3 regions of the Pseudoalteromonas sp. RB2-MNA-CIBAN-0110 genome follow, and region 3 is predicted to be linked to each of the others. Evidence: predicted binding sites of a transcription regulator. Region 3 holds the regulator's gene; each other region holds the start of a gene.

Region 1 (10,888 bases), on a different contig from region 3:
GGGCGTATTGGTAACTTTATAAACGGTGAGTTATGGGGCCGAGTTACCGACGTGCCATGGGCAATGGTATTTCCAACGGGCGGTCCGCTTGCGCGCCACCCATCGCAATTATACGAAGCATTTTTTGAAGGCTTAGTGCTGTTTTTAATCCTGCAATGGTTTATTAAAAAACCACGTCCAGCAGGCAGCGTAGCCGGTGTATTTTTATTAGGTTACGGCGTGTTTAGATTCTGTATTGAATATTTCCGCCAACCCGATGCACAACTCGGTTTATTTGCCGACTTTATTTCAATGGGACAAATATTGTCACTTCCTATGATAGTGGGTGGTTTAGGTTTATTAATTTGGGCATATAAGCAACCACAACACGTTAAAACAGCTAAGGCATAATAAGAAAAGCATGAAACAATATTTAAAATTATGTCAGCGTATTGTTGACGAAGGTCAGTGGGTCGAGAACAAACGTACAGGTACGCGTTGTTTAACCGTTATTAATGCCGATTTAGAATACGATGTGGCTAATAATAAGTTTCCAATGATCACGACGCGCAAAAGTTACTACAAAGCAGCGATTGCTGAGTTACTAGGATATTTACGCGGTTACGACAGCGCTGAGCAGTTTCGTGAGATTGGCTGTAAAACATGGGATGCCAACGCGAACGATAATAACGCATGGCTTAATAACCCTAACCGTAAAGGTGAGGATGACATGGGGCGTGTTTATGGCGTACAAGGCCGTGGTTGGCAACGTCCAGATGGCTCAACGCTTGATCAGCTTTCCAAAGTTATTGATAACTTAAAAAATGGCATTGATGACCGTGGTGAAATAATCACGTTTTATAATCCAGGTGAGTTTGAGCTTGGTTGTTTGCGCCCGTGTATGCATACGCACACTTTTTCACTACTTGGCGATACGCTATACTTAACGTCATACCAGCGAAGCTGTGATGTACCGCTTGGCCTTAATTTCAATCAAATTCAGTGTTTTGTGTTGCTTGCGTTAGTGGCTCAAATTACCGGCCACAAAGCGGGTAAGGCGTATCATAAAATTGCTAATGCACATATTTACGAAAACCAACTTGAACTGATGCGAGATGTGCAGTTAACGCGTGAGCCATTTGCGTCACCTCAGTTAAAAATTAATCCAAAAATTAAATCATTAGAAGACATAGAAACGTGGGTAACACGAGACGACTTTGAAGTAACAGGCTATCAATGCCATGAAGCGATTCAATATCCATTTTCAGTATAATAAAAGATTAAGGAAAACATAAAATGAAAGCAGTGATCCCAGTAGCGGGCCTTGGTACTCGTATGTTACCAGCCACTAAAGCAATTCCTAAAGAAATGCTTCCAGTGGTAGACCGTCCTTTAATTCAATATGTAGTAAACGAAGCCGTTGCTGCAGGAATTAAAGAAATAGTGTTAGTAACGCACTCAAGTAAAAATTCAATCGAAAATCACTTCGATACGAGCTTTGAACTAGAAGCTACTTTAGAAAAGCGTGTTAAGCGGCAATTACTTGCCGAAGTGCAAGCAATCTGCCCTAAAGACGTAACCATTATTCACGTACGCCAAGGTGAAGCAAAAGGCTTAGGCCATGCTATTAGTTGTGCAGCGCCTATTATTGGTAACGAACCGTTTGTAGTTATTTTGCCAGATGTAATTATTGATGATGTAGAGAGCGATCTTAAAAAAGATAACTTAGCAGAAATGATCGCTAATTTTGAGAAAACTAAGCACAGCCAAATTATGGTAGAACCAGTACCAATGGCACAAGTGAACCAGTTTGGTGTGGTTGATTTAGGTGATGTTGACTTAAAGCAAGGTGAAAGCTCGCCAATTCTTAATATGGTAGAAAAGCCGCCAGTAGATGAAGCTCCATCAAACTTAGCTGTAGTGGGTCGATACGTATTAAGCGAAAATATCTGGCCGTTACTTGCAAAAACTCCGCAAGGTGCAGGCGACGAAATTCAATTAACTGACGCAATTGCGATGTTAATGGAACACGAAAAAGTAGATGCATACGCTATAAAAGGCCGTAGCCACGATTGTGGAAGTAAAATTGGTTACTTAAAAGCAACGATTGAGTTTGCACTTCGTCGCGATGAATTTGCCGATGAATTAAAATCATTTATTAAAAAACTGATTTAACAGTTAACGTAAAACATGAAAGGCGCCTATATCGGCGCCTTTTTTTATGAGTTTTATCAGGGCCTGTTTATCTTTCGAGGTTAAATTTGCAGCAGGCTGTTTGGTATTTAAGCAAGGCAGAGCCTATGTAGTGTGGTTATTCCCCATAAATAGGCGATAACGTAGCATAAATGCCAAACATGCGCTGCCCGAAGGGTTCTGCCTCGGGGCAATTTACTCTTTGTTGCCTACATGGATGTAGGTAAGGGGCGTGAGCAGGACGCGGAAGCTTTACTCGGTTTTTACTTATTCTTACATGGATGTAAGCCAGTAGAATAACGCAGGAGCAGTTATCGAGCCCACTAGGTTACAAACCTCGCGCCGCGATTAAATGGCCCCTAGATTGAACAAATTTTAATCCTGAAAGGTCAACAGGCCCTAGAATAAAATAAGAAAAGGAATAGCTCTAAAATAAAATTTTTTAAGTCATTACAGACATATTGTTATTTATGTTGTAAAGTTTGTGTTAATTGGCATTGAATTTGTATTAAATAATGCTCTCAAGGAAGGGATGGAGTATGCAACGTTGTGTTTTACGAAATACTGACAAGCATGCGAAGAGCTAAGTTTTATAGCTCACAGCTTAAATAAAGTTAAACGCTTTCTTGTGAGAATGTTTAACTGAAATGTAGTGTAAAAACACTGCTTTCAGGACAACTAATACATGTTTATATATAAAAAAAATAACATTGGGCTTTTACTTAGCTTGCTAATGCTTTTATTTGGTACAGCATGCAGCGTCTCGCCTGAAATAAAAACCATTGATGAACAACCTCAAAGTAACTCGCCTGACTACGTATCAATTACAGCCCTTGAACTTGCACAGCTAAAAGATGCCGCAATGCAGTGGCAACAAGCTCGTGAAGGCATAGAGCGAATTTTAAGATTAGAAAAAGAAATAACTTACCTCGTAAATCATATCGATATTATAAACAGTAAAGCTATTGCACAGTCTAATCAAGGGTATAGCAGCAAGTCTGTACGCTCACCACGTAACACACGCAATGTTAAGTCACGCCAACAAGTTAAACAAAATTACAGTAATAAAAAACAAACTGTAAAATTAAATAAACCTAAACATGTATTTGCTTTACAGGTAGCTTCGGTTGACTCAGAGCAAGGTGTGGCTAAAGCATGGCAAGAGCTAAATACTAAAGCAGCACCGTTGTTTAGAGACAAAATATTGACTAACGTAGAAACCGCCAAAATAAACGACAAAATGTTTTACAGGCTAAAACTTGGCTCTTACCAAAACTTTAAAAATGCAAAAGCAGACTGTGACGTATTCAAGTTATATAAACTCGATTGCATAGTAAGTAACTACACTGATAAGCCAGTAAAGCTTTAGCTCACAGTATGTAATATCAATCTGCAATAATACCTAATCAATTTGAAGGATTAGACCTGATGCTAACTTCGCTAATAATTTTTGATATACGACTGCATGAATGCAGGAGGTAGGGCAATGCAGCAGCAATTAGTGATACCAACTAAATGATGAAATTTTGCCTTGTTATCGATATGGCTTTTCTTACTTCAAGATAGACTACTTAATTAAAAAGTTGCTATAAAGTGGCGCAAAATTTGCTTTGATTTATTATCTTGGTTAGTAGAGTGCTTTTGCAATGCGGTATTTTAAGTCTTGTCATTTAATATCAGTTTTATTCTTATCTTTTTATTTATATGGATGTAGCAGCGCAACTGTAAATAACGAGAGCGTGCAGCATTCTTTAATTACTGATAAACAACTAAAAGAGTATGTTTCGCAGTGGCACTTAGAGCAAGAAAGCATTGGTCGTTTAACTGCTATGGAAGATGATTTACAGCTGTTAATTATGGCGTTATCGTCTCGAAGTGAATTAACTGAAAACCCTCCTTTACTCATGCAAAATAAAACCGATATCACCTATGGTAATCAGCCTTCACAGAATTTGGAACCGACGGCACTAAATAACACTCCCGAAGTAAAAACACCAAACTTACAAAATTCAGAACTCACCTTAACAGATGAAACTAAAATTGGAGCACAGCTTGGTTGGTATTTAAAGCCAGAGCTTGTTAAAGCAAGAGTCGAAAGGCTTAAGCAATTATACCCCAGTGCATTTACTCAATTTAATTTTACTATGTTTGAACGTAAAAATAATAATATGACTTTGTATGGATTACGTGTAGGTCCATTTAAAAACGATGCTCAAGTAAGTGCGTTTTGTTATTTAGCTAATCAGCTTGATCAAGCATGTAATATTGCTGCTTTTGTCGGAAAGCCAATATAATTAATAAATTAGGCCTTTTAAACTTATATAGTATTAAAGTATTTGTACTAATAGTCGATACTAACTATAGTTGGGCAAATATTTGATAAAGCCCATTTTCTTATAAGGATTTAGCATGAAGTTTTATTTATCTGCATTAGCTGTAGCCACCGTGGTCAGCTCGTTTAGCACTTATGCTGCTACAGAGTCATTTGAAGCGAAAGTAACGGTACAAAATGCTGTAGTACTCACAAAAGATAACGATTTAAATTTTGGTACTATTCGTGCTATTTCAGATCCTACAGGCAATCTGCAAGCTACGCTTACAATTAATCCTGATCCTGATGCAACTAATGTTACCTCGCAAGACGACGCTGCTGGTAATGTGGCAACTATATCAATAATTGAAGGTGGTGAAGCGGGTGCTTTTAGTGTGTCAGATGTAGTACCAAATTCTATTTTAACCATTAGCGACCCAGTAAATACTTTAGTACAACCTTTAGCTGGTCAAGGGTTAAATGAACCTGATTTTACTGTAGGTACTTGGACTTACTTTATAACGAGCGGTACTAATGCTGGTGGATTATATACAAGTGCTACGCCCAACCTACAAGCTGGCGTTGATGGCGCTGTATCATTTAATATAGGCGCGACTCTTTCTACTTCATCAAACGCATCAAGTGTGGATTACCCTGATGGTGAGTATTCTGGTAGCTTTAATATTGAAGTGTCATATTAATTAGTGTTTAAACAAACAATGCGCTTTTTGTATGTTTCTGCTTGGCTTTCGTTAATGTTTAGCGAGCAAGCCTATAGCGCAAGCATACAACAAGAAGCGCTTAATTTTGGCACTTTAGTTATCCCTCAAAATAATACTTTAAGCTCTATAACCATTAGCCATGAAGGTGAAACAACCACATTTGGTAATATTTACGTATTAACTGAGGGGAATCCCGCAGAACTTTTATTTACCGATTTACCTCCCCTTACTCAAATATCGTTTAACAAAACGAGTGACTCTACATTGCAAAGTGAAGCGCTAGGAGCTAATAGTGCCAAGTTTTCGGTTGTATTAGTGGATTTACCAAGAACGCAAACTAGCGATGAGTTTGGAGAGCTTTTACTCAAAGTAGGTGGCCGTTTAATAACGACAGGGACTAGCCAAAGTTACTTAGATGGTAGTTTTATTACTGACACCCAATTAGAAATTACGATTGATTACTAAAGGAAAAACATGCTTTATAAAGTTGTAGTGCTGCTCGCACTGAGTGTATGTATTTTAGGAAAAAATGCATACGCAAATTTACTTATCTCTCCAACCCGTATTAGTTTTGATGAACGTCAACGAACCGCTAAAGTTACCGTAATTAATACGGGTGATGAATATCAAACATATCGTGTTTTATGGAGTGAGAAGCAAGCGCAACCTAGCGGTGGCTACATACAGTTGGCAGAGGCTACAAGCGAAAGTTTAAGTTCAATGGCACGTTTGTCACCAAAACAAATGCGTTTAGCACCTGGTGAAAAACAAACAGTAAAAATAGCAATACGTAAACCTAAAGGCCTAGCTTCTGGTGAGTACCGCTCTCATCTTCTATTTCAAGCATTGCCTGGTGAAAATACTAATAAAACAAGCTCAATAAAAGTTAATATGATTATGAGCTACAGTATACCTATTTTGTTACGTAAAGACATTAAACAGCCAGTAGTTGCCATAGAACAAGCTAAGCTAGTGCTAAATGAAAGCAATCAACGTCCTCAGTTTTTATTGAATATAAAACGAGAAGGTAAGTTTAGTAGCTACGGTAAATTAAGTGCTTACTTTGTTGATAGTAATAACGAGCAAGTTAAAATTGCAGAAATTGGTAATTTAAGTATTTATCCAGAAGTAGATAATGCGTTTGTAACCCTTAGTTTATTTAGTGACAAAAATTTAGATAAAGCAGGAAAAGTCATTTTTAAATATGAAGGCAGTCAAGAATATAAAGACCTTACATTTGCACAATACACTCTGCCTTTAACCTCACAATCACTTAATGTTTTAACAGTGAATGACGCTAAATAATTTATTGTATGCACTATTACTAAGCATAAGTAGTTTGCTTAGTAATAGTGTAATAGCTAATCCTAATTCTTCCGTGGAGGATGCTTTAACAACACTACGCGCAATTGAACTAAAGCTAACTAAGCCCGTTGAAGTAATTGATTATAAAAACAAAGAAAATCAGCAACAGCGAATCGCCACAGGCGAGTTATTAATACTTTCGCTTTATTTAAACTCATACTACTTAGGTGAAGTTGCAGCAATTAAAAGCGAGCAAAGTGTACAAGTTAGTTTAAGCGACTTATTTGATATTCTACAATTTGCAATGAATGTTGATGCTAGCAATCGAATTGCTCAAGGTGTTGGAGCAAATCAACAACCTCTTTTTCTAAATGCAGCGGTTACACCCGCTGTATTTACTAGTCCTACACAGAGCTACTTATTAGCAAAAAATCAAATTACCATTGAAGATGATATTTATGTAGATATTCAAAGTTTACATAATGCTTTAAATCTAGAGTTTAATATTGATTACCCAGATTTAGAATTACTTATAAGCTCAGATAGCCCCTTACCGGTTGAACAACAAAGATACAGACAGTCGCGCAACCTTAAATCACCTAACAAAAGATCGCCACCTACGCTGCCATGGAAAGCTAGCCCATATAAAGCGCTATCTTCTCCGGTTGCCGACTTACAACTAAATTTTACCGCGAGCGATGATAGACATTCTACGAACTATTCACTTTTAGGCACTCAAGACTTTGCGTATTTATCTGCAGAGTATTTTTTGTCTGGACGAAGTACTGACTTACTTACCAACTCTAGGTTAACGTTTACAAAGCAAAACTTAGACAAAGAAATAAAAAACAGCTTCATGCCTACTGAAATATCTTTTGGTGATGTTATCGCCACGCAAGTTGGCAATAGCTACAGTAGTCAGTATGCCCGAGGTGTTAAAGTTTCTAATAATGTAACCAATAGAAAAATAGTCAATAATCAAGTTAACTTAAGCGGTGCTATACAGCCAGGTTGGGATGTAGAACTGTACCGTAATGAAATATTAATAGACCAGCAGCTTAGCCTCGCAGATGGGCGTTATATTTTTGATAATATAAACCTATTATTCGGAGCTAATAATTTTGAGCTTATTTTTTATGGGCCTCAAGGTCAAGTTGAGCGTAAAAGTGATTATTACTTTGTGGACGGAAATCAACTTAAGCAGGGACAAGGTAACTATGAATTGTCGGTTACTGAACAAGGCAAGCAATTACTAAATAACAATGTTTCAAGCTCGCAGGGGCAGGGTTGGCAAATTGCGGGTAGATATGAGCAAGGGCTTACAGATAATATATCTGTATACACTGCTACATCAGGTCAAAAAAACACAGATGACGATTTACTTAAGTATGCATTTGGTACCAACATAAGCTTATTTGACCGATTATTATTAAATGCGAATGTTGAAAAAAATAATAACAATGAACAAGAATTTGAATTTACAGCCCGAACTCAAATTGCCGAACAATCACTACTTTTTAGCGCTACAAATCGTACAGACGAACAGCAGCAAGATTTTAACAGCTACCAAATAAATTTAGCTGGTGGGCTAATGAATAATACCTATGGACGCCTTTCTTATCAAAATAACATCCTATATGACGATAGTGATACTAGAGGGCGCTTTAAACAAGTACGCAACCAGTTCAACTACTCATACTCAGGATTTGCACTAAGTAACCAATTGCTGTGGCAACAAGACGATAGCTCTAAGAGTACTTTTGGAACAACACGTTTTCAAAAGCGCTTTGGGAGAACCTACACAAGGTTTGGTATAGATTATAGTATATCGCCAGTAAGTGAGCTTGTTAGTTACGAGGCTGAGTTTAGCCGCAACTTGGGCCGAGATTTACAAGCGGAACTTACTTTAACTGATTCACTTCGTAATAATATTCAATCGGCCGAATTAGGGCTCAATTGGCAAAGCGACAAGTTTAGTTTAACGAGTAACTTAAACTACAACAGTAACGATGATTGGCGGCTCGGCATTTATAGCCGTTTTAGCTTAGGTTTTGATGTTGAACATAATACATATTTTGTCTCTAAGCGCACCTTAACTAACACGGGTAGCTTAATGTTACGCGTATTTTTAGATCAAAATAATAACGGTATTATGGATGATGATGAGCACGGCGTTGCCGGCGTAAAAGTAAAAGGCGTTCACAATTATCGTCAAGCAATTACAGACGAACACGGCGTTGCGCTATTAACTTCAATGCCAGCAAATCGTACAACAGATATAATACTGGATAGAAATAGTTTTGAAGATCCGTTTTTAATACCAGCTAATGAGGGTTTTTCTATTACACCAAGGGCTGGTTTTGTAGAGTATATGGACTTCGCATTAAATAATGCCAGTGAAGTAGAGGGAGTTGTTTATCAACAAAAAGGTGATACAACACAGATCCAACCCTTTGCAAATATAGCGCTGTTGAATGAGAAAGGGGATCAAGTTGCACAAACTCAAGCAGCATATGATGGCTATTACTTATTTACAGACCTTAAACCGGGGCAGTATAAAGCAGTAATTGATGATGAATATAAACAACGCAAGCAGCTAAAAAACACTCAAAATATAACAGTTAATTTATCGCCTCAAGGAGATGTAGTAATGGGCGTTGATTTAACATTAAAGGCGCTCAGTGCAACAACTGGAAGCATTGCCAATGCAGGAAGTTTTAGTTCGTTAAATATCTTAAAAATTTATTACCGTTTAATAGCACCACGAATAGAGCAGCAAGAAGCTTTTTATATGCATGATAAAGCTAAAAATAAATTTATTTTAGCCTTAGCGTACGCAACAAACAGTTCGCCAGAGCTTATTTCTGTATGCGACTCAGTAAAAGCGCAAGGATTAAAGTGTGTTGTTGAAACACATAAAATACTCCATTAAAGGAATTAGGATGAAAAGAGTTCAATGTATATTTTTAATCAGTGCAATGTTGCTAAGTTATGGTTGTGCGAATAATAAAGCAATTGATGGTAGTGCTACTCAGACCAACGTAACTGACGAAAAAAGCTACGTAAAAATAACAAAGCAAGAACTTGAAACTTTAAAAATAAGCTCCCAGCAGTGGCAAAATATGAAGCCAGAACTTGCGCGTTTATTACTTATTGAAGACGACTTAAGCTTACTAATATCGCAACTCAATACAATTGCAAAAGAAAATGAGCAGAAAAATGCACCAGTAATAAAAGCAGAAATCGTTAATACCAACACAATTAATCGCTCCAATTTACAAGTAACAAAACCAGTTGATCCTAAATTTGCTTTACAAGTGCTTTCAATAACGCAAAAAGAACAACTCTCTTTAGCTTTTAGGCAACTTCAAAAAAAGCTTCCTAGCTTACTAGGCGATAATTTTGTGATGAATGTTGAAACAATAAATGTAAAAGGAGTTATGTATAACCGCTTAAAGCTAGGCGCATACATAGACAAAAAAAACGCTATGGGTGACTGTCAAAAATTAAAGAGCCAAAATATAAATTGTTTAGTTAGTTATTACGTAGATCAGCCCTTTACCGCACAATAGCTAAGTCGGCATACAAATTGCTTCATCCTCAGTATGTTTTGAAGAGGATGGCAATTATGCGCCTTTTACTGCCTTTATTATTTTTAAATTTAGCTGCTTGTAACTTGGTGCCGCCGCCAGAACCAAGTGTGCCTACAGATGCACCTAAAGCAGCCATGGCTCCTTTTACGGTTAATGACTATGTAGTTAATTTAACGTCGCAACTTAACCACCTAAACGGAGCATTAAATGCTAATGCACGTGTTGGCGTTAGTAGCTTCTTTTATGCAGATGCACTAGATACAAAATTAGTGACAGGGCAAGCCTCAGGCTTAAGTCAGCAGATCCAAGAAAGTCTGCTTACACAATTTACTCAACTGGGTTATCACACCGTTGAGTACAGACTTGGGAATAACCTCTCTTTATCAGAAAACTCAGACAGTATTTTAAGTCGCGATTTAAGTAAATTACGTAATCGCCAAAATATTGACTTAGTTATCACAGGAACAGTGACTCGTCAGCAGCATGCATACATAGTTAATGCACGACTTGTGAATATAGAAAATAAACAGGTGCTCTCTGCGGGAAGTACCGAGATCCCAATTAATGTAATGTGGGGCAATGAGAAAATTCAGCAGCGTGACGGACTTTTATACCGAAGCGAATACTAATTTGGAGCACAAAATGAAAAACCTATTAATTACATTATGCTTACCACTGGGCTTTGGTTGCTCTCAAATACTAGGCACAATGAATACAGACACCGCAACACCACAAAGTGAGCAAAGCAACCAACTGGTGAGTAACCAACGCGACGTTGCAGCACC
Region 2 (10,888 bases), on a different contig from region 3:
AAAAATAGAACAAAACCATGTAAAACCATATGAAAACCTTCCTAAGATGATGCTTTTTTGTGCTCTTATTTATTATTTAATACAAATATCATTGCTATGTTTGATTTAGACGTTAAGATAGCAAGTTCACAATGTTAAATTAATGTTTATTTCCTGTTTATTGGTAGATCTAAAATGAAATTACCCGATCAAAAATCTTTTATCTTCTCTGTTATTCTTGCTGTAGTTGGTTTTGTTGTTGTTGAGTTCGCTTTAGGCGGCTTAGCTTTAAATCCTGCATTACTATTTGGTGCTGGTTTATTAATAGGTGCGATTGCTATTGCTGCAATGTCATCTGATGTGACTGAAGAAGCTGAAGTTAAAACAAAAACGCTTTATGTTGGTAACCTTCCTTATCGTGCAAACGAAGGTGTGGTTCGTGCATTATTTGAAGAACAAGGCAAAGTATTCAATGTTCGTTTATTAAAGGATAAGAATACTGGCAAGCGTCGTGGCTTTGGTTTTGTTGAAATGGCGCAAGCTGATGCAGACAATGCAATTGCTAACTTGAACGATAGCGAGTTCCAACAACGTACTTTAAAGGTACGTGAAGCAAAACAAAAACAAGAAGATGATTCTAATGCTCTACGTACTGAGACGGATCAGTCAGTGTAACTAGCTTTACCGCTAGCTTATTGCTAAACACATCAGCCGTTGCATAATATTGCAGCGGCTTTTTTATGTCTGTTAGTTTATTCACACAGAAGTTAAGTTGGTTAAGTAGGTAGTTGACTCTGTTTGCTATCGCTACACCTGAATCAAGTAATTTTACATTCCCTTCAAAATACTGACTAATAGGCTCTGCTAATATTGGAAAGTGCGTACATCCTAATACAAGTACATCTATAGTTTTATCTATATGTAGGTCATCAAGCACTTGATGCAACTTGTTTGTATCCAAAGACTCTGTAAAAAAGTATTGCTCAGCTAAAGTTACTAACTCCACACTGCTATATAGATTAACGGTTACATTACGAGCATGCTCAGTAATTAATGTTTTAGTGTATGAACTGGCGACCGTTGCCGGTGTGGCTAATAAGCCAATATGATTTGAACGTGTTAACTCTGCCGCAGGCTTTATTGCTGGCACAACACCTACTATAGGAATATCTGTCATTTGGCGAACAGCACTAAGTGCAGATGTAGAAGCGGTATTACACGCTATTACAATTAAATCAACATTAAGCGTATTAGCTTTGATGAAATGAATAAGTGAGCATAATCGGTTAATGATGGTTTTTTGGGATTGAGCACCATAAGGTAGTAATGCATTATCCATAAAATAACTGTACTGAGCATTGGGGATACTTTGCTTTATATGCTCAAGTACAGTAGTTCCACCAATACCTGAATCAAAGACCATTATATGCGCTGACAAACTACCGTTCCCACTTTACTTTAAGAACGGCAGTTTGCCATGAGGTATTTATAAAAGAAAGTAGTTTAACTTTGCGTGGTTTCTAAATCAGTAAGCCTGTCGGCCGCAGAATTTAACTGATTAAGGTTTTCGAACATAGACTTTGTGTAATCTACTAACTTATCTATTTGCTCCTGATCTTGATTTAACCATTGGAGAATGCCAGCTAGCTGATTTTGTAATCCAAGCTCACCCGCTTTTTCAAAAGCATTTTTAAGGTCGTCATTAAAAGGAGCTAAACCCTCCGCTACTTGTTTTTCTGGTGCTGGTCTATATTCTTCATAGCTTTTAACTGTTGCTATTGTTTTTGTTTGGCGTAAATCCATAGAAAAAGCCACCAGCTGATCGCTGTCTAAACTCAGCTCTTGCGCTTGTTCAAATGCTTCATCTAAATCACCACCAAAAAAGGTTTTACTTAAATCTTGTAAGTCTTCCATCATTACATTAATAGCTTCTTGCTCTTGCTCATTTAAGTCACCATTAACCGACATCGAAAATGATACCTGTCGAGATTGCGATGATGAGCTTGCAAACGACTCGCCATTATTGTTTTGCTGATAGCCACTTGCCGACTGAGATTCAAATGCATCTGCAAAGCTAATACTTACCTCGTCACCTTCTGCGGTGGTAAATTTATACTCTGCATTACTCGTCATACTGACATATTGAGCCTGGCTTATATTTACGCTGGCTGGTTGTGGGTTAAATAACGACTCTTCAAACTTATCGAGCCCATTGTAAATTCCCTCTTTGGACTTATTAATCCCCTCTTCCATGTCATCATTAAATACGCCTGTACCTTTGAGTTCATCAACAGCGTCGTCAATCCCTATTTGGACTCCTTTGCGCGCGTCGCCTAACATATCTTTGAGCTTTTCGTCATCAGCGCCGTTAGCTTTTGCTTTATTAACAGCACTACTTACAAAATCGAGTACGTTTTTTACTATTTCATCAAAATCAAATAGTGGTTTATCTGCTTTTTTTTCTGCGATAGGCAATCCAAGCTGCTCAGCCATTTTATCGCCAAGCACCTTTGCGGCCAACTCTCGGCCTCGTTGTTGATAGCTATCTTGAGGAGACGTAATTGTAGGTTGCTGTATATCAGCTTTATTATTGAATTTATTGATGTTGTTGTTTGGCGTAAAGCCATAATTACCTATTTTCATGATTCGTCTCCTAAGCGTGCGTAGTTTATTATCGGCTATAACAATAAAAACTAAAGTACAATGTTCAATAAAACAGCATAAATGCTAGCCAAAACTAGACAAATACGCAGCGCTCCCTACAATAGCGCCGATAAACAGATCTTAGATAAGGTAGTAGCGTTAATGGCAGTTATTAAAATAGATACCACACAGTACCAAACGCAGTTAAGTAAAAAAGAGCAGCGTATTAGTGCACAGTTCCAACGTTTTGGTGTGGAGCAACTAGAAGTATTTAGCTCAGAGCCAACTAACTACCGCCAACGTGCTGAATTTAGAGTATGGCACGACGGTGACGATCTGTTTCACATTATGTTTGATCAACAAACAAAAGAAAAAATCCGTGTTGATACATTTGATCCAGCAGCGCCTCTAGTTGGTGAAATAATGCAGGTGATGATTGAGCATCTTAAGCCTTGTGAAATATTACGTCGTAAGTTATTTCAAATCGATTACCTATCCACGCTAAGCGGTGAAATTTTAGTAAGCTTGCTTTATCACAAACCACTTGATGATGAATGGTTAAGTGAAATTAAAGCGCTTAAAGAAAAACTAAGCAGTAAATACAAAATTGACTTTATCGGTCGTGCTCGCAAACAAAAAGAAGTGCTGGGTGATGACTTTGTAACTGAGCGTTTAACAGTTAATGGTCAAGAGCTTATTTATCAACAAGTAGAAAATAGCTTTACTCAGCCTAATGCAAAAGTAAATATTAATATGCTGGAGTGGGCGCAAGATTTATGTAAACCACTTAAAAATGATTTATTAGAACTGTATTGCGGTAACGGTAACTTTTCAATTGCGTTAGCGGGCTGTTTTAATAAAGTATTAGCAACAGAAATATCAAAATCATCTGTTCATTCTGCTCAATACAATATTGCTAAAAATAACGTAGAGAACTTAGATATTATTCGTATGTCTAGTGAAGAGTTTACTCAAGCAATGAATGGCGAGCGTACTTTCTCTCGTTTAGACGGTATTGACCTTAAAAGCTATGACTGCCAAACCATATTAGTTGATCCACCGCGCGCGGGCATGGATGAATTAACGTGTGACTTAGTGGCTAACTACGAAAGCATAATTTATATATCGTGTAATCCTGAAACCCTTGAGCGTGACCTTGATCACCTAACACGTACGCACAACGTTAAGCGCTTTGCTATATTTGATCAGTTCCCATATACACATCACATTGAGTCGGGTGTTTTCTTGCAGCGCAAATAACCAGCCAAAATTAAAGTGCCAGTACTTTTATAAGTGCTGGTATTTGCTCTTCACTAAATACTTGAATCCCATTATTTATTAATAATGCTGCAGTTAAACCTAGTCCTTCGATTTTTACTCCGCGATGCTTTCCATCATATATTGTATTTCGTCCGCAAGAAGGGCTCGATTCTTTAAGTAGAGCAAAACGCACTTGATTCTTTTTACAAAGTTCTAGCGCTATATTAGCTCCAGTTTGAAACTGTTCTGTTACATCTTCTCCTAAATTAGTAATTACACTCCCCTGTATTATTTCAGCAGGAGCTCTAGGGGTAGGAAGCCCACCAGCGACCTCAGGACAAAATATAATTAATCTATTTTGCTTTTGCCACAAATTAAGCTGTGGATGTAAAATTGCATGTCCTTTACCATCGTAGCGAACAGAATGCCCTAGCAAGCAACTCGATACTAATATTTTTTCCATAGCTACATCCTTATAAAGCAAAAAAGCTCCCTAAGGAGCTTTTTTAGTTTTAGCTAAACTTACTTGTTAGCTAAGTAATTAATCAGTTTGCTAATATCTTCTGGTTCAGTAATACCCGACTCACGACCTAGGTTTAATTTATACTTACCATTTACAATAAATGTAGGTACGCCACGTAGTGCGCCTTTTTCTTTAAAGTAGTCTTGATCGCGTTTCATTTTAGAGCTCAGCGTACGTACCGAGAAGCTTTTAAACAGCTTATCAAACTTATCGCCATCAACGCCCTGCGCTACAAATATATCTTTTACATCTGCAAGCTCATTAAAACTAGCGCGCTTTGTATGAATATGATTAAAGATTGCAGAGACAATTTTATCTTTTTGCGGAAGCACTTCTGCAGTAGCGAGTGCTTGGCTCATCATCTGTTGGTTTTCTGGGTCGCGTACACCTACAAAATCAACATGGCTCTTTTTAAATTTAACGTTTTTATCAAGCTTAGGCTTAAACTCACCAATTAGTGCTTCCATGTTATTACATGCAGGGCAGTAAAATGAGAAAAACTCTTTAATTTCTGGCTTTTTAGTTGCGCGCTCAGAAACAACGTCGTAATGCACGCCTTCTTCATACGTTGCTGCAAAGCTTGTTGCCGCCATAGGAAGTAGTACTGCAAGCAAACCTGCTTTAACTAATTTAATCATTATTATGCTCCGAAATTTATAGTGCTAATAAAAACGCTACTAACTCATCAAGTTCTTTTTGATTTTTGATGGTGTTGAGGTTTATTTTATATTTATCGTTAACAATAAAAGTAGGTACACCTGTAAGTGCGCCTAATTTTGAATATTTATTTTGTTTGTTTTGCATTGCTTGCTCAGCCGAAATAACTGGCATGCTTGCAATTTCTTGATCAAACGTTGCGCTATCAATACCGTTTACTTCAAGTAATTTTTTAACGTCTTTCATTTCAGTTAAAGGAGCACGCTGAACATGAATACTTTTAAAAATCTGATCGCTAATACTCTGCGCCTGACCATGCTGCTTAGCAATTAAGTAGGCAAAGCTTAAATTACTTTGTGCTTGTGGCGACACGCCACCTAAAAAGTTCACGTGGTTTTTAATAAACTCCGCGCCTTCTGGCAAGCCTTGTTCAATTGCTTTTGCTACTGGTTCAAACTTAAAACAATGTGGACAGTAAAATGAGAAAAACTCGGTTACTTGTGGTGATGTACTTTTGTCTACATCAATAACAGTGTATTGATTATCAACTTCAAACTGTGCAGCAAGTGCTGCAAATGGTAAACATAAAAGTAATAAACTCAGTTTTAATTTTTTAAGCATTTGTATCTCGTTGTACTTGTCTTTAAATAAAATATTACGGCAATAACTTTAACGGTGCTTCTTGCAGTGCTGCAAGTTGCTCCTTCAGTGCTAAAATTTGTTGCTCCCAGTATTTGTCATCAGCAAACCATGTAAAGTTCCGCACAAAGGCAGGATCGCTCCATCGTTTAGCTACCCATCCCATATAATGGATAATACGCATCGCTCGCAGCGGTTCAATTAATTTGAGTTGAGAGTGATCAAAATCACAAAACTCTTCATACGCACTCACAAGGGTGTCTAACTGTAACAGTTGCGTCGCTCTATCGCCACTGAGCATCATCCATAAATCTTGGATTGCAGGACCTTGGCGGCTGTCATCTAAATCAACAAACATGAGCGCATCACCTGCCCACAAAATATTACCAACGTGGCAGTCACCATGTAAGCGAATACTTTGCACATCTTTATACTGTTTTTGCGCCTGCTCTATCACTAAATCTAAAATAGTATAAAAGGCAGTATTTATTCCCATAGGCACTAAGTTACTTTTTTGAAGATGAACTTTGGCTGTATGTAAATACTCCTCGCAAGTAACTGTTGGCCTATAAGTAAAAGGCTTTGTTTTAGCTACTTGGTGCATACGGCCAATTAAACGCCCCATTACATCAAGCTGATCTAAGTTATCAACCTCAAATAAACGCCCGCCGACACTTGGAAACAACACAAACAAATAACCTTCGTGTTCAAACAAGCTTTGCCCATTATATAAAATAGGGGCAACAACAGGCACTTCCGCTTCTGCCAGTTCAAATGCAAAATCATGCTCTTCTTGAATTTGCTCTTTACTCCAGCGCTCTGGGCGATAAAACTTCACTACGTAACGCAGTCCATCATCGGCTTTAAATTGGTACACTCTGTTTTCATAGCTATTGAGTGCCAACAAACCAGATTCAGCGTACACACCTACGCTTTCTATTGCATCGAGTATTAGGTCAGGTGTTAAGTCAATAAAACTAAATTTACTCATACTCTTCTTATATAAAATAAAAAGCGGGTTATATACCCGCTTTTGTTAATTGCTATATCAACTTACCTATTTAAGGTAGGTTGTGATTATCGCGCTTTAAAAAAGTTACTCGACTGCGATATTGTCTCATCCGGCTCATCTACCGGTGAAAGCACAAAGTTAAACTCTGTCATAGACACCTTCAAATCATAAGGGTCCATTACAAGCGACAATGGCACATTATGAGATTGCCCTGCCTGCACAGTAAATGACTGCTTACCAATATACTTAAAGTTATCTAACCCTTGCACTTTAATATTAAAGGTTTGCTCGTACTGCGCTTTATTAATTACCTTTAATGTATAGGTGTTCTCTACTAAACCATCAAAATCGACACGATATAATTGGTTTCGATCACGAATGATATCAAAGTCCATTGTTTTACGCAGCGCTATATTAGCTACAAGTGCTCCCGTAAGCACAACAAGTATGACCGTGTAACCAATGATTTTAGCTCGTAGTGGATTCGTTTTATTTTCTGGGGTTTCGAGGTTTCGCTCTGTCGTATATGAAATAAGCCCACGCGGGTATTCCATTTTATCCATTACGCCATCACACGCATCAATACATGCACCACAGTTAATACACTCAGCTTGTAACCCATTTCTAATATCAATACCTGTTGGACACACTTGAACACACAAGTTACAGTCTATACAGTCGCCTAGCTCTAAATCTTCATGATCTACTTTACGTGAACGAGGACCACGGCTTTCACCACGGCTTTCGTCGTACGTTACGGTGTATGTATCTTTATCAAACATAGCTGATTGAAAACGAGAGTAAGGGCAAATGTGTAAACACATAATTTCTCGCATCCAACCGGCATTACCATAGGTACACGCAGCAAAGAAAATAATACTGACGAGTGCATAACCACCCACGTTAAACGTTACAAAATCAGGAAGTAACTCTCTGATTGGCGTAAAGTAACCCACAAAAGAAATAGCGGTATATAACGAAAACAATACCCAACTAGTATGCTTTGCCGTTTTACGCCAAAACTTGTCAAAATTCATGGGTCTTTGATCGAGTTTTTTACGCTGATTAGCCGTGCCTTCAAGCTTTTCTTCAAACCAAATAAAAATAAAGGTCCAAACAGTTTGCGGACATGTGTAGCCACACCACACCCGTCCATAGAAGGTGGTCACTAAAAACAGCGCAAATGCTGCCAGCATAAAAATAAACGCTAATATGGTAAAATCTTGAGGCCATAGCGTTAAACCAAAAATATTGTATTTTTGACCAATTAGATCAAACAGCACTGCTTGCTGGCCGTTAAAATTAATCCAAGGAAGTAACATAAACGCAAGTAGGCCTAAAAAGCCAATGCGCTGCCTAAGTAATTGATGTAGGCCTTTTACGGCACGCACATAAATACGATTTCGGGGATTGAACCTATCATCTTGACGGCTTAAATCCGGTTTTTGGATTTTCACCTCTACAGGGATATTCTTTACTTTAATTTGCTTGTCCATCGAAGTTCCTCAACGCCGCTTGGAAATAAAAATCCAGCAATACTCAAGTACTCTATACTTAAAGCTAGCAAGTTACTTGCTAGGCAGATTTACTTTAATAAATTGCCTTCTCGAATACTTTCAGATATTTCAGAAATATCTGACTGCTGTTAACCATTATAACAATGTTGGTTAAAATTACTGGCATAGATCGCTAATAATTTATTCATCCCAGTTACTTGCTTTTAAAATGCAGTTTATTACACTGCATGGTAATTCAACCCTACTTAGATCAAGGTTTACGTATCCATGAAAAAATTTATTATTTTGGTAGTTGTGATCCTTGCCTTTTTTACAATCGATCATCCGCTTATAAAAGAACCTCGCGAAAGGTTATTAGGTGAAGGCATTGGTTTTTTAAGTGATGCAAGTAAGGTTAACAGAAGCCCTGCTGCAAATATGGCTAAAAATAGAATCAGCACTCAACTTAAATTGTCTGAATCTGAGGGTGAGTACGTAGAAAAAACGTTTACAACAGATGACTCTGTTCAGTTATTTCACCTACGTTATTGTCGTGAACGTGACTTAAATCTTTATTTTTATGGCGATCGTTTAAATACGGTATGTAAAATAGTGACTGAAGCATTAGAGCAAAAGCGAGCAAAGTAGTGGATTTTTCAGGATTAAATAAAAAAGCAAGCGACTCATTTCATAAACAACGCAATATGCTCAAGCAATTAGCACAAGGCAAAACGTTAAAGTGTGAGAAGTGTAATGGGGTTTTAACACTTAATTTAGCCACCAGTGAACCTGGTAAAGGCATAGTAAAGTGCAAACAAGGCTGTACGGATATTATATTAGAGCTAGGCACTTAGATTAAACTAAGCGCCTGGTATTAATAATTACTCTTCCCAACTCTCGTCGGTTACCAAGCCGCTATTAATTGCGACCACTTCAATTAGTTCAGCAAACCCTAATGCAAAGTCACCCATTGATTCATATTGGTACTGACACAAGGCTTCTATAGTCATGTTATTTTGTTTGGCAATCTGAGCTATTGCTAGCTGGTCGAGTGCAAAAAAACTTAATGTACTTAACGCACTTTCTAATGCTTGTTTAAAGTCAGTGTCTAATTGCGGTGCATTTAACAAAGGCTCTGCGTAAGCTTTGGTTGCAACTAAGAAACCTTTACTCCATGACTTACAAAATTCAGCATCAAATGTGTTAGGTAATTTGTATCCAGCTTCAAATACTTGCTCACTAATTTTATGATATAGCGCCATAAACAAGAAAAGTACTTCTTCATCTAAATCATTAGCTGTATTTGGTAATATCTGCTCAAGCCACTCATGCACATCTAATGGATTGGGCGAACAAATAACGCCAAATAAATAGCCTTGGCTTTGTTGAAGGGTCATTGCTTGAGATTGGGTATTTAAAAATGTGCTGAGCTGCTTTGCGTGCAGCTCAGTAAATTGGGGTATTTGCATTAAAACTCTTTATATTCAAACATTAAAAGTTGAGCGGGTAACGACCTTGGCTATCTGGTCGGCCTAAAAATTTAACCGCATCATGTACGTCTTTAGGTAAGCTAGCATCTGGTTTTACATAACCTGCCACACTAAAGTCGAAATTAGCTTTAAGTGTAGCATCTGCCTCAAGGCCAAGCGTATTATCTGGGTCAATTAATATAGCAATATCGCCCGACTTACAGCTTAACTTACCAGCCAGAGGTCCAATATTAAACCACCCATTTAAGCCTTGCACGTCAATATTAGGGCTCGCTATTTCACCTTTTAGTGAATCACAATAAGGTGCACCTGAGCTGTATTCATCAAGTTCTAAAATTACACGCCCTTTAGCGGTTACAGGTAGGGGAAGCTGCACGCGCTGCATTGCACGCTCTACTGTTGAGCGCACTAGGCCGTCAGTCACTTTAACTTCCTGATTAAAAAGCCCATAACTTACATCAGCATAACCCGAGATATCACTACGCTCTCGTGCATTACCAAACTTCACATTCGCATTTAGCTTGCCTGTAAATAACTTCCAGCCAGCAATGTCCCAGCGCACATTATTTAACTGTTCACCATCAAAACGAACTTGCATCATTTGACCTTGCCAAACAGTGCCTACAGTTTGGCCTACTTCTAATTGCTTTGGAAAGTACGGTTTTGCTATATCTAGTGCAATATGTGCTGGTAATTTAATAACACAAAACACAATAAAACTAATTAAAAAGACAGCCGATAACGTTATTATTTTTTTCATTAATTAATTCTCTAATACTAAACGGCTTACACGCACATAGCCTGATTTATCGTCGCGGCTCAAATCTAAGTTTTCAATTTTTAAGCCGTGCTGATTCACTAGCTCATCTAACCACTCTATTAACTGATTAAATTCTACAGAGTCGAGCGTCAAACGTAGCGAATCACTACTTGGCTGCATTTTACTAATACTTATTTGATGGCGCCCACGTGTAGAATTAACAATTTGGCTTAAGTTTGCATTGCTAGCAACACGGGTGTTACCCGCAGCCTTTAGTTTAATAATACTGTCATCAACCCAAGCTAATAGCTCTTGTTGTTTAATTTGAGATTGCTGTGCCTTTTCTATCGCATTATTTAATGGTCGAAATATTCCCATTACTAAAACAAAAATAATAAACACGCCACCAGCGACCATTACCAATTGTTG
Region 3 (10,888 bases):
TTGATGCGGTTATTATGTCAAATAAGAAGCTGGCTAACGGTGTAGAAATTGTAGCGGCAGTTGATTATGACAAAGCAGCCCCTAAAGTAGCAGCGCAACCACAACGCCCTGCAGAGCCGCGTGCTCAAGCACCACAGCAAAGTGTACATAATTTTGTAAAACCAGAGCCTCAGCGTGCCAAACCAGAGCCGCAAGCAAAAGTGGCTGACAGCCTACAAGCCTTATTAGAGCGCCAATCACCGCGTCCTCGCTCCCCTGAACTTGCATCAATGTTTTCACAATCAGGTATTGATACTACCGATAACTATCAAGAACCAGTTATGGAACAGCGTACTAAAAATATGTTTGCTCCTGAAAATGCAGCGCCAGTTCGTCCACAAACTCAAGCGGATAGCTTAGGTTTTGATGATTTAGACAGCGACTTTGATGATTCAGATAGTCCAGTAACTGCTCGCCAACAAACACCCAATAATGAAAGCGAAGAAATGACAACAATGCGTGAAGAAATGAACGCAATTCGTCAATTACTTGAGCATCAAGTATCAGGCTTAATGCAGCAAGATATGGCGCGTCGCGATCCAACACGCGCTTGCATGGTTGACCGCTTAGTCGGTATGGGTATTGATAAAGAAGTAGCGCAACAAATGGCATGTTTTGTACCTGATGATGTATCTCGTAAGCAAGGCTGGAAAGCGTTGTTAACGATGGTCGAAGATCAAATGCAAACAACCAATAATGAAATACTTCGCCAAGGTGGTGTATATGCGTTAGTGGGTCCAACAGGTGTTGGTAAAACAACAACAGTTGCTAAGCTTGCAGCGTTAGGCGCACAAAAATATGGCGCTGATAAAGTGGCCTTAATAACCACTGATACATACAGAATTGGTGCTTATGAACAGCTTGCTACTTACGGCCGTATTATTGGTTGTGGTGTAAAGCAAGTTAAAGATGCTAATGAATTAGCTGAAGTTTTATATCATTTACGAAATAAACGTCTAGTATTAATTGATACAGCAGGTATGAGTCAGCGAGATTTACGTTTAACTGAGCAGTTAAACACGTTAATGCGTAACCAACGTGTGGATATTCGCAGTTACTTAGTACTAAGCGCGACGGCACAAATTAATGTATTACAAGAAACAGTACGTCACTTTAAAAAAGTACAGTTAAGTGGTTGTATTTTCACTAAGTTAGATGAATCATTAAGTTTGGGTGAGATAATTAGTATTGCGATTCAAAATCGCCTTCCAATAGGGTATCTTACTAACGGTCAACGAGTGCCAGAAGATATTCGTGTTGCAAATGCTGAAAAACTAGTGAAAAAGGCTGAGCAGTTATATTTAAAAAGAACAAAAGCACAACATTCAAGGCACCAAGCAGTGGCGCCAAGTACAGTAGGGATGTATGATTAACACAGTATTAGATCAAGCAAGCGGCCTGCGCAAAATGAGTCAAAACAATAACAACGGCGTAAAAGTTATCGCTGTAACCGGTGGTAAAGGTGGGGTGGGGAAAACAAATGTTTCTCTAAATACCGCTATTGCACTAGGGCAACAAGGTAATAGAGTATTAGTGCTGGATGCTGACTTAGGTTTAGCAAACTGTGATGTGATGCTTGGTTTACGTGTAGAGCGCAATTTATCACACGTTTTGTCAGGTGAATGTGAGCTTGACGAGATTTTAGTTGAAGGGCCTGCTGGTATTAAAATTGTACCCGCTACATCGGGCTCGCAAAGTATGGTTGAATTATCGCCATCTGAGCATGCCGGGCTAATTCGTGCATTTAGCGAATTGAATACCGAATTTGATATTTTAATTGTAGATACAGCCGCTGGTATTTCAGACATGGTGCTAAGCTTCTCACGAGCAGCACAAGATGTAATGGTTGTAGTGTGCGATGAACCAACATCAATAACCGATGCTTACGCACTTATTAAAGTATTAAGCCGCGAGCACGGTGTTTATAAGTTCAAAATTGTTGCCAATATGGTCCGCAGCATGCGTGAAGGCACTGAATTGTTTGCAAAACTATCTAAAGTTACCGATCGCTTTTTAGATGTTTCAATGGAGCTAGTAGCAACGGTTCCTTATGACGAAAATATGCGCAAAGCAACACGTCGCCAAAAGGTGATTGTTGAGCTCTTTCCAAGTTCGCCAGCCGCTCTCGCGTTTAAAGCGCTGGCGACAAAAGCAGTTAAATGGCCAATACCAAATCAACCATCTGGGCATTTAGAGTTTTTCATTGAGAAACTAGTAAACGGCTAATTATGACAACATTGGTGAATAGAGCTATGGGATATCAATCAACACAAAACTTAAATGTGATTGTTGAGAAACATGCATCACTTGTTAAAAAAGTGGCATGTCATCTAATTGCTCGATTACCACCTAGCGTTCAGCTTGATGATTTAATTCAATCAGGAATGATAGGTTTAATAGAAGCTTCAAAAAACTTTGATGCAACAAAAGGCGCAAGCTTTGAAACCTTCGCCGGTATTCGTATTCGCGGGGCTATGCTTGATGAAATGCGCCGTGGTGATTGGGCTCCTCGTTCAGTACACCGTAAAAGCCGACAAGTTGCAGAAGCAATTACTGGGCTCGAAAGCAGTCTGAATCGCGAACCAACAGATACAGAAGTTGCTGAAAAACTTGAAATTTCACTCAATGAGTACCATCATATTTTAAATGATGTTAATACCAGTAAAGTATTAGGCATAGAAGACCTTGGTGTAGATGAGGATGTTATCACTCCCGTAGGCCAAGATTTAGCGCTAGACAAACCTTTTAATAATGTTAAAAATGATCGGTTTAATGAGTCTTTACTAAATGCAATAAAGTCATTACCAGAGCGTGATGCAATGGTACTTTCTTTATACTATAACGATGAAATGAATTTAAAAGAAATAGGACATATACTCGATGTAAGCGAATCGCGTGTAAGTCAGATACATGGTCAGGCGATGATTAAGCTTAAAGCTAAAATCAATGACTGGATAAACTAGTAGTAAGTAAACTAAGGTTAATACCTCACTGGGGGATGTTTTGGATAAAAACATGAAAATTCTTGTAGTTGATGATTTTTCAACGATGAGACGAATTATAAAAAACCTATTACGTGACTTAGGTTTCACTAATGTTCAAGAAGCTGATGACGGGTCTACAGCTTTGCCTATGTTACAAAATCAAGTATTTGATTTTGTGGTTACAGATTGGAATATGCCGGGAATGCAAGGTATTGACCTTCTAAGAGCAATTCGTGCAGATGATAAGTTAAAACATATCCCTGTACTGATGGTAACGGCAGAAGCTAAAAAAGAACAAATAATAGCTGCAGCGCAAGCTGGCGTTAATGGTTATATTGTTAAGCCATTTACGGCTGGAACATTAAAAACTAAATTAGAAAAAGTATTTGAACGCTTAGGCTAATGATGGGGGAGAGGCTTATGTCAGCACCAGCTGCGCCTCAAATAACGTTAGAACAAGCTCGTCAACTCGTCATTTATTTAGAAAACGATGAGCAAGATAAAGCTAATCAGTTGATTTTAGAGACAGCTTCGCAAGAGCAGTCTAAATTATTTGCTGAAGTTGGGAAGTTGACTCGTCAACTGCACGAAGCACTTAAAAGCTTTGAGCTTGATACTCGCTTAACTAACATAACGACAGATGCGATTCCAGATGCTAAAAAGCGGCTTAATTATGTTATAGAAATGACAGAAAATGCGGCTAATAAAACAATGGATGCTGTTGAGGCTAGTTTACCTATAGCACAGCAACTTGCAGATGAAATATCTCATATCAAACCGACATGGGATCGTTTAATGAGTCGGGAGATTGAGCTTGGTGAGTTTAAACAACTTTGCCATAGTATCGATAAGTTTATGAATAACTCTCATCATAAAACGGATGAGCTTCAAAGCTTAATGACAAATGTACTAATGGCTCAAGACTATCAAGACTTAACAGGTCAAGTTATTCGCCGTGTTATAGAACTTGTTAGAGAAGTAGAAGAAAGCTTACTTCATCTTTTAACAGCGTTTGCTGAACAAGATGACAGTGACAACACAGCGAATAAAGTAGAACAACAAAAAATAAAAGAACCAGTTGCCACACAAACTTTAGCAGGTCCTGAAGGCCCTATTATTGATAAAGAATCGCGTAATGATGTTGTGTCTGATCAAGATGAAGTCGATGATCTTTTATCAAGTTTGGGCTTCTAAGAGGAGAGTAACTGCATGTTTGAAGTCGATGAAGATATTTTACAAGACTTTCTTGTAGAGGCAGGAGAAATCCTAGAGCTTTTATCTGAACAGTTAGTTGAACTGGAAAATAATCCAGAAGATACCGAGTTACTAAATGCCATATTTAGAGGCTTTCACACTGTAAAAGGTGGTGCAGGCTTTTTAGCTATGACAGAACTTGTTGATGCTTGCCACGGCGCTGAAAACGTATTTGATTTACTACGTCAAGGCGTGCGAACGGTCAATTCAGAGTTAATGGATGTTATTTTACAAGCGCTCGACACCATTAATGAAATGTTCGCGACTATCCAAAATAGGGATAAGCCGGAACCAGCAGATCCTGAGTTACTTCAAACCCTCCATATTTTGGGCCTACCTCCAACAGAAGCCGAGCTTAACGGAGTCGCTTCAGAAACTGACGTTGAACAACCTCTTGATCAAGTAGTTGATACGCCAATAGCTGATGAGGAAGATCCATTTGCATTTGATGAAATGTTTAGTGGAACTCCTTCGGTTAGTGATGCTGAAATAAACGAAATCACTGAAGATGAATTTGAAAACTTACTTGATGAACTACACGGTAAAGGACAAGGTCCTGCAGTTGAAAAGCCAGTAGCAAGTAGTAGTGATTTTAATGGTGATATTACTGATGATGAATTTGACAGCTTATTAGACGAGTTACATGGAGTTGGCAGTTTTGGTGAGGTTGCGAGTAAAGCACCTGAGCAAAGTAGTGTAGTTAAAGCACCTGTAGAACCAGCTAAACCAGCGTCAAATACTGCTAATTCATCAGATGATGAAATTAGTGATGATGAATTTGAAGCGCTTCTTGATGAACTTCATGGTAAAGGCACTGCACCTAAATCAATAGAAAGCACTCCAGCTGTGAAACAGCCCAATATCCCAGCTAAACCAGCTGCAAAAGCTAGTGTGCCTGTAAAAAAACCAGAACCTGTAAAAGCACCCGCTTCTAAACCGGTAGAAAAACCGGTTGCTAAAGCAGCGCCAGCAACGCCTAAAAAATCAGCGCCACCAGCAGCAGAGACGACAGTTCGCGTAGATACAAAACGACTTGACCAAATTATGAATATGGTTGGTGAGTTAGTACTTGTGCGAAATCGTTTGGTTAGTTTAGCGACCAATTCAGACAGTGAAGCAATGGGTAAAGCAATCTCTAACTTAGATGTAGTGACTGCTGATATTCAAGGCGCGGTTATGCAAACGCGAATGCAACCAATTAAAAAGGTATTTGGTCGTTTCCCTCGCGTAGTACGCGATTTAGCACGCAGCTTAAACAAAGACATTGACTTACAACTTGTAGGTGAAGAAACCGATTTAGATAAAAACTTAGTGGAAGCACTAGCCGATCCGCTTGTGCATTTAGTTCGAAACTCAGTTGACCACGGTATTGAAATGCCAGCTGTTCGTGAGGCTGCCGGTAAGCCTAGAACAGGTAATGTTACTTTATCAGCGTCTCAGGAAGGCGACCATATTTTGTTGACCATTAAAGATGATGGCGCTGGTATGGATGCTGAGAAACTGAAAAAAATAGCAATTAGTAAAGGCGTGCTCGATCACGATCAAGCGAGTCGACTTTCTGACACTGAAGCATACAACCTAATTTTTGCACCTGGCTTTTCTACAAAAGAAGAGATATCTGATATTTCAGGTCGTGGTGTTGGAATGGATGTGGTGAAAACTAAAATCACCCAATTAAACGGCTCTGTAAGTATTCAATCTGAGTTAGGTGTAGGTACTATTTTAGAGATAAAAGTACCACTTACCTTAGCCATATTACCGACCTTAATGGTAATTGTTGGCGCACAAACATTTGCGTTACCACTTGCAGGTGTTAGTGAAATATTCAACTTAGATTTAACGAAAACAAATGTGGTTGATGGGCAATTAACAATTATTGTGCGTAAAAAGGCAATACCGTTATTCTACCTCGAGCACTGGTTAGTTAAAGGCTCAGATCGTTCACAGCGAAAAGCAAAAGGCCATGTAGTTATTGTGCAAATTGGTACGCAGCAAATTGGTTTTGTTGTTGACTCATTAATTGGCCAAGAAGAAGTAGTGATTAAGCCGCTTGATGCGTTACTTCAAGGAACACCAGGTATGGCAGGTGCTACAATAACTTCGGATGGTGGCATTGCACTGATTTTAGACGTTCCAAACATGTTAAAACATTACGCAGGCTAATAATAAAGTAGGTATATATTTAATATATACCTACGCATAAATTTAATAAGAGAGCTAAATGGCCGTTAAAGTTTTAGTTGTTGATGATTCAAGCTTTTTTCGCCGCAGAGTAAGCGAAATTCTTGAGCAAGATAGCGATATACAAGTTATAGGCTTTGCTGTGAATGGCAGAGAAGCTGTTGAAAAAGCAGCTCAGCTACGTCCAGATATGATCACTATGGATGTCGAAATGCCTGTGCTTGATGGTATTAGCGCAGTTAAAGAGATAATGGCGAGTAATCCAACGCCTATCTTAATGTTTTCATCACTAACACGTGATGGCGCAACAGCAACGTTTGATGCGCTAGATGCTGGAGCAATGGATTTTTTACCGAAAAAATTTGAAGATATCGCTCGTAATAATGAAGACGCTATAAAGCTTTTGCAAAATAAAGTGAAAGATATAGGGCGAAGACGTTTACCGCGAACGTTTAAATCTGCAACACCACCTAAGCCGGTAATATCAACTAAACCGATAACAAGCTCACTTTCGCAAAGAACAAACACACTAACGCCTTCGATAAAACAACCCGATAGAAGCTTTCAAAGAGTAGCCCCTACGACACCGTCAGGTTCTAATGTTGCCTCAATGCGAGCAAGTGGAAAGCAATACCAGCTTGTGGCTATTGGCACTTCTACAGGTGGCCCTGTTGCACTACAAACTATATTAACTCAATTGCCTGCTAATTTTCCTCATCCTATTTTACTTATTCAGCACATGCCAGCTGCATTTACACCCGCGTTTGCAGCGCGCTTAAACGGTTTGTGCCAAATAAAAGTGAAAGAAGCACAACAAGGTGACCGCTTACAACCAGGAACGGCTTATTTAGCGCCTGGCGGACAGCAGATGATGGTAGAAGGGCGTGGTGCAAATAGAATACTGCGCGTATTTGAAGATCATAGCGAGAGAATAAGTTATAAACCGAGTGTAGATGTAACGTTTGCCAGTGCAGCAAAAACGTATCAAGGCGATGTGCTTGCTATCGTTTTAACAGGCATGGGCGCTGATGGACGTGACGGTGCAAGAATGTTAAAGCAAACGGGGGCAACTATTTGGGCACAGGATGAGAAAAGCTGTGTTGTTTATGGAATGCCTCAAGCCATTGCTAATGCGGGGCTTTCGAGTGAAAGCTTAGCATTGAGCGATGTTGCAGCACGTATAAAGAGAGAGGTAGGTTGTGGATAAACTCTCAATATTTGGACTATTTGTAGCACTGGGTGCAATAGGTCTAGGTTACTCTTTAGAAGGCGGCGTTGTTTCTGCTTTATTTAATGGTCCTGCCCTTATTATTGTATTAGGTGGCACGCTTGGTGCTGTTATGTTGCAAACATCAGCAAGTACCTTTAAAAAAATGCTAAATATGAGCTCTTGGGTTTTTGTTGCGCCACAATATGATATTGAAGATGCAATAGAGCAAGTTAAGCGGTGGTCTCATAAGGCACGTCAAGAAGGTTACTTAGCGCTTGAAAACGAAGCGCTAGCTCACCCAGATGCATATGCAGCAAAAGGTTTAAGCTTGCTTGTAGATGGCTGCTCAGAGCAAAAACTACGTGACACGCTTGAAATTGATTTACTGCTAGAACGCGATCGCTTGCTTGAAGCCGCACGTGTTTATGAAGCGATGGGGGGCTACAGTCCTACCATTGGTATTTTAGGTGCTGTGCTTGGTTTAATACAGGCAATGTCGTTTATTACCGATCCACAAATGCTTGGTGCAGGCGTTGCAACGGCATTTATCGCGACCATTTATGGTGTTGGTTTAGCTAATTTATTGTTTTTACCTATGGCAAATAAGTTAAAACAGCGTGTAGAGCAAAAAATGCTTTACCATGAAATGCTTGCCGAAGGTGTGATTGCAATTAGCGTTGGTGAAAGCCCAGTAAATATAGAATTAAAGCTTGAAGCCTACCGTGTAGAGCGTCCTAATTTAGTGGACGAATAACATGCTACGCCGACGACTTCGTCACTCTGCTCCTAAAAGTCAACATACAGAGCGTTGGCTTGTATCGTATGCCGATTACATGACCATTATGTTTGCTTTTTTTGTGGTGTTGTATGCGATAGCGATCAACAAAGAAGAACAATTTCAAATATTGTCAGACTCCCTCGAACACGTTTTTGATAAATCTGCCCGCCAGCACTCCCAGCAAGGTGAGGGCGTCAATGGTAATGGAATATTGACTGATAGAGTGACACCTGAACAAGAAGTTCTTTATGGTGAAAGTATTTTAAAAGAAGAACAAGGTCCAGAGTTACTCGACGGTCAAAGTGATACAAGTAACATACAACAGAAATATTTAGGTAAACCACTCGATAGCTTACTTGCTAAGCTGCAGTCAGCGCTTATTGATGAAATTCGTGATGGAGAAGCCAGTTTAGAGCTTAATCAAGATTGGCTGATTATAGAGCTAAGCTCAGGTATGTTATTTTCAAGTGGTAGCTCAGTTGCACACTCTAGGGCAAAGCAAGTCGTCAAAATTGTTAAAGATATTATTGCTCCAGTAGATAACTATATTAGGGTGCGTGGCTATACTGATGATGAAAGTATTCGCAATGAAATATTTCGCTCAAATTGGGAACTCTCGGTTGCTAGAGCAACATCTATTTTAGTAGAGCTGGAAGCATTAGGTATTAATTCTGCCAGAATGGCGATAGAAGGTTATGGTCAATATTCACCTTTTGTAAGTAACGATACAGAACAAGGGCGAGCAGAAAATCGTAAAGTTGTTATTGCACTTTCTAAGTATGGTTTACCACCGATACAAGACATTAAAGGTGATGAACAAGCCGTTAAGCCAGTAGCGGAAGAGCCTGAAATTGAGCTCCCTTCAGATGACGATACAATAAAAATAATTCGTTTGCCTCATGGTGGTATTCGCATAACAACGCGCAATGAACAGTAATTAGGATGTAATGTGAAGATTTGGACTGTCGCAAATCAAAAAGGTGGTGTTGGTAAAACAACAACAGCAGTGAGCCTTGCTGGTATTTTAGCTTTGCAGGGTAAGCGTGTGTTGCTTATTGATACAGACCCTCATGCATCACTCACTTATTACTTTGGCATTGACTCAGAAGATTTGGAAGTCAGTGTATATGATATTTTTGCGCGTGGCACGAGCATGCAAAGTGAAGAGATACTTCAAGCTTTATGTCCATCAACACTTGAAAACCTAGATATTTTACCCGCAACAATGGCGATAGCCACGCTTGATAGAAGCATGGGTAATAAAACAGGTATGGGATTAATACTAAAAAAAGCGCTTGCAAAAATCAGTGAACATTACGATTATGCCATTTTAGATTGCCCCCCAGTTTTAGGGGTGTTAATGGTTAATGCGCTTGCAGCAAGTGAGCGAATTTTAGTGCCAGTGCAAACGGAATTTTTAGCACTGAAAGGGCTTGATAGAATGATGCGCACTATGGAATTAATGCAAACCTCTCAAGCGAAAGATTATCAATATACTATAATTCCTACTATGTATGATAAACGAACTAAAGCATCGTTAGAAGCATATAAAACACTGCAAAGTACGTATGGTGATAAAGTCTGGCCAGGTGTGATACCGGTAGATACTAAATTTAGAGATGCAAGCTTTGCGCAAAAAGTGCCTGTAGAGTATTGTCCTCGTTCGCGTGGTGTATACGCATATAAAGCACTGCTAGAATATTTAATTGAACAAGGTTAATGAATGAGTAAGCAATTATTTGCTAATGAAAAAGTAATGAAACAATACCTAGGGGCTTTGTTATGTGAAGACGAGCCTGTAGATAACCTTGAGCCAGTCGCAAAATTACTTGAGCAAATGCCACACGACTCGCAGCAAGAACATATTCATTTAAAACCAAAAGAACAGATAAAAGCGGCAGAAAAAATATTTGATCAAGACTTACTTAATCCTGAAATTAAGCCAATAGTTGAACCGATATTTGAAGCCGCAAAAGTTAATAAAGCCATTGACGATGAAGTAATAGAGCCGATAAGTACGACTACAGAAGAACCAGAACCACAGATTATAACCACTAGCCAATCTGACTATTTTGATGGTGAATTTCAGGCATTATTTTTTGAAGTTGCTGGTTTAACATTGGCTGTGCCATTAAAAGCATTAGGCGGTATACATCAATTAGGTGAAGTAAATCATTTATTTGGTAAGCCAAAGTGGTTTAAAGGCGTTATGCTCAACAGAGAAGAAAAGCTTAATGTTGTTGATACTGCTCGTTGGGTAATGCCAGAAAAGTATGATGATAAATTAGAGGCGTCTTTAGATTATCAGTATTTAATTACCTTAGGTGATAGCCAGTGGGGCTTATTAGCTGAAAAGTTGATAAATAACATTACATTGAGTAAAGAAGATGTAAAATGGCGTACAAATAAAAGTAAGCGCCCATGGCTTGCTGGTGTTATAAA

Evidence for each region. The regulator FliA, encoded in region 3, starts transcription of late flagellar genes. The targets are predictions, from matches to a motif close to CTAAAGNTNNNNNNNNNNNNGCCGATA.
Region 1: AAEY68_RS06040 (DUF4402 domain-containing protein) is a predicted target of FliA. The motif match lies at 4,500-4,526, and genes of this name have one in related genera.
Region 2: AAEY68_RS19405 (DUF5610 domain-containing protein) is a predicted target of FliA. The motif match lies at 2,652-2,678, and genes of this name have one in related genera.

Annotation. Positions count from the first base shown of each region.
Region 1 is NZ_JBEOOQ010000007.1:93,250-104,137, forward strand. It holds gene lgt (prolipoprotein diacylglyceryl transferase) at 1-390, shown strand, start outside; gene AAEY68_RS06020 (thymidylate synthase) at 401-1,252, shown strand; gene galU (UTP--glucose-1-phosphate uridylyltransferase GalU) at 1,276-2,154, shown strand; gene AAEY68_RS06030 (SPOR domain-containing protein) at 2,858-3,541, shown strand; gene AAEY68_RS06035 (SPOR domain-containing protein) at 3,912-4,466, shown strand; gene AAEY68_RS06040 (DUF4402 domain-containing protein) at 4,582-5,184, shown strand; gene AAEY68_RS06045 (DUF4402 domain-containing protein) at 5,188-5,670, shown strand; gene AAEY68_RS06050 (fimbrial biogenesis chaperone) at 5,680-6,510, shown strand; gene AAEY68_RS06055 (hypothetical protein) at 6,545-9,442, shown strand; gene AAEY68_RS06060 (SPOR domain-containing protein) at 9,453-10,082, shown strand; gene AAEY68_RS06065 (FlgO family outer membrane protein) at 10,139-10,732, shown strand; gene AAEY68_RS06070 (FlgO family outer membrane protein) at 10,746-10,888, shown strand, end outside.
Region 2 is NZ_JBEOOQ010000054.1:15,464-26,351, reverse strand. It holds gene AAEY68_RS19415 (RNA recognition motif domain-containing protein) at 175-654, shown strand; gene murI (glutamate racemase) at 617-1,417, opposite strand; gene AAEY68_RS19405 (DUF5610 domain-containing protein) at 1,483-2,622, opposite strand; gene trmA (tRNA (uridine(54)-C5)-methyltransferase TrmA) at 2,785-3,882, shown strand; gene AAEY68_RS19395 (2-thiouracil desulfurase family protein) at 3,893-4,345, opposite strand; gene AAEY68_RS19390 (thiol:disulfide interchange protein DsbA/DsbL) at 4,405-5,043, opposite strand; gene AAEY68_RS19385 (thiol:disulfide interchange protein DsbA/DsbL) at 5,060-5,683, opposite strand; gene AAEY68_RS19380 (serine/threonine protein kinase) at 5,718-6,692, opposite strand; gene ccoG (cytochrome c oxidase accessory protein CcoG) at 6,779-8,209, opposite strand; gene AAEY68_RS19370 (hypothetical protein) at 8,498-8,857, shown strand; gene AAEY68_RS19365 (hypothetical protein) at 8,857-9,063, shown strand; gene AAEY68_RS19360 (UPF0149 family protein) at 9,091-9,678, opposite strand; gene AAEY68_RS19355 (type II secretion system protein N) at 9,701-10,459, opposite strand; gene AAEY68_RS19350 (type II secretion system protein M) at 10,463-10,888, opposite strand, start outside.
Region 3 is NZ_JBEOOQ010000010.1:70,938-81,825, forward strand. It holds gene flhF (flagellar biosynthesis GTPase FlhF) at 1-1,412, shown strand, start outside; gene AAEY68_RS07415 (MinD/ParA family ATP-binding protein) at 1,405-2,265, shown strand; gene AAEY68_RS07420 (RNA polymerase sigma factor FliA) at 2,292-3,002, shown strand; gene cheY (chemotaxis response regulator CheY) at 3,043-3,426, shown strand; gene AAEY68_RS07430 (protein phosphatase CheZ) at 3,444-4,217, shown strand; gene AAEY68_RS07435 (chemotaxis protein CheW) at 4,233-6,440, shown strand; gene AAEY68_RS07440 (protein-glutamate methylesterase/protein-glutamine glutaminase) at 6,499-7,665, shown strand; gene AAEY68_RS07445 (flagellar motor protein) at 7,658-8,422, shown strand; gene AAEY68_RS07450 (flagellar motor protein MotB) at 8,424-9,383, shown strand; gene AAEY68_RS07455 (ParA family protein) at 9,396-10,166, shown strand; gene AAEY68_RS07460 (chemotaxis protein CheW) at 10,170-10,888, shown strand, end outside.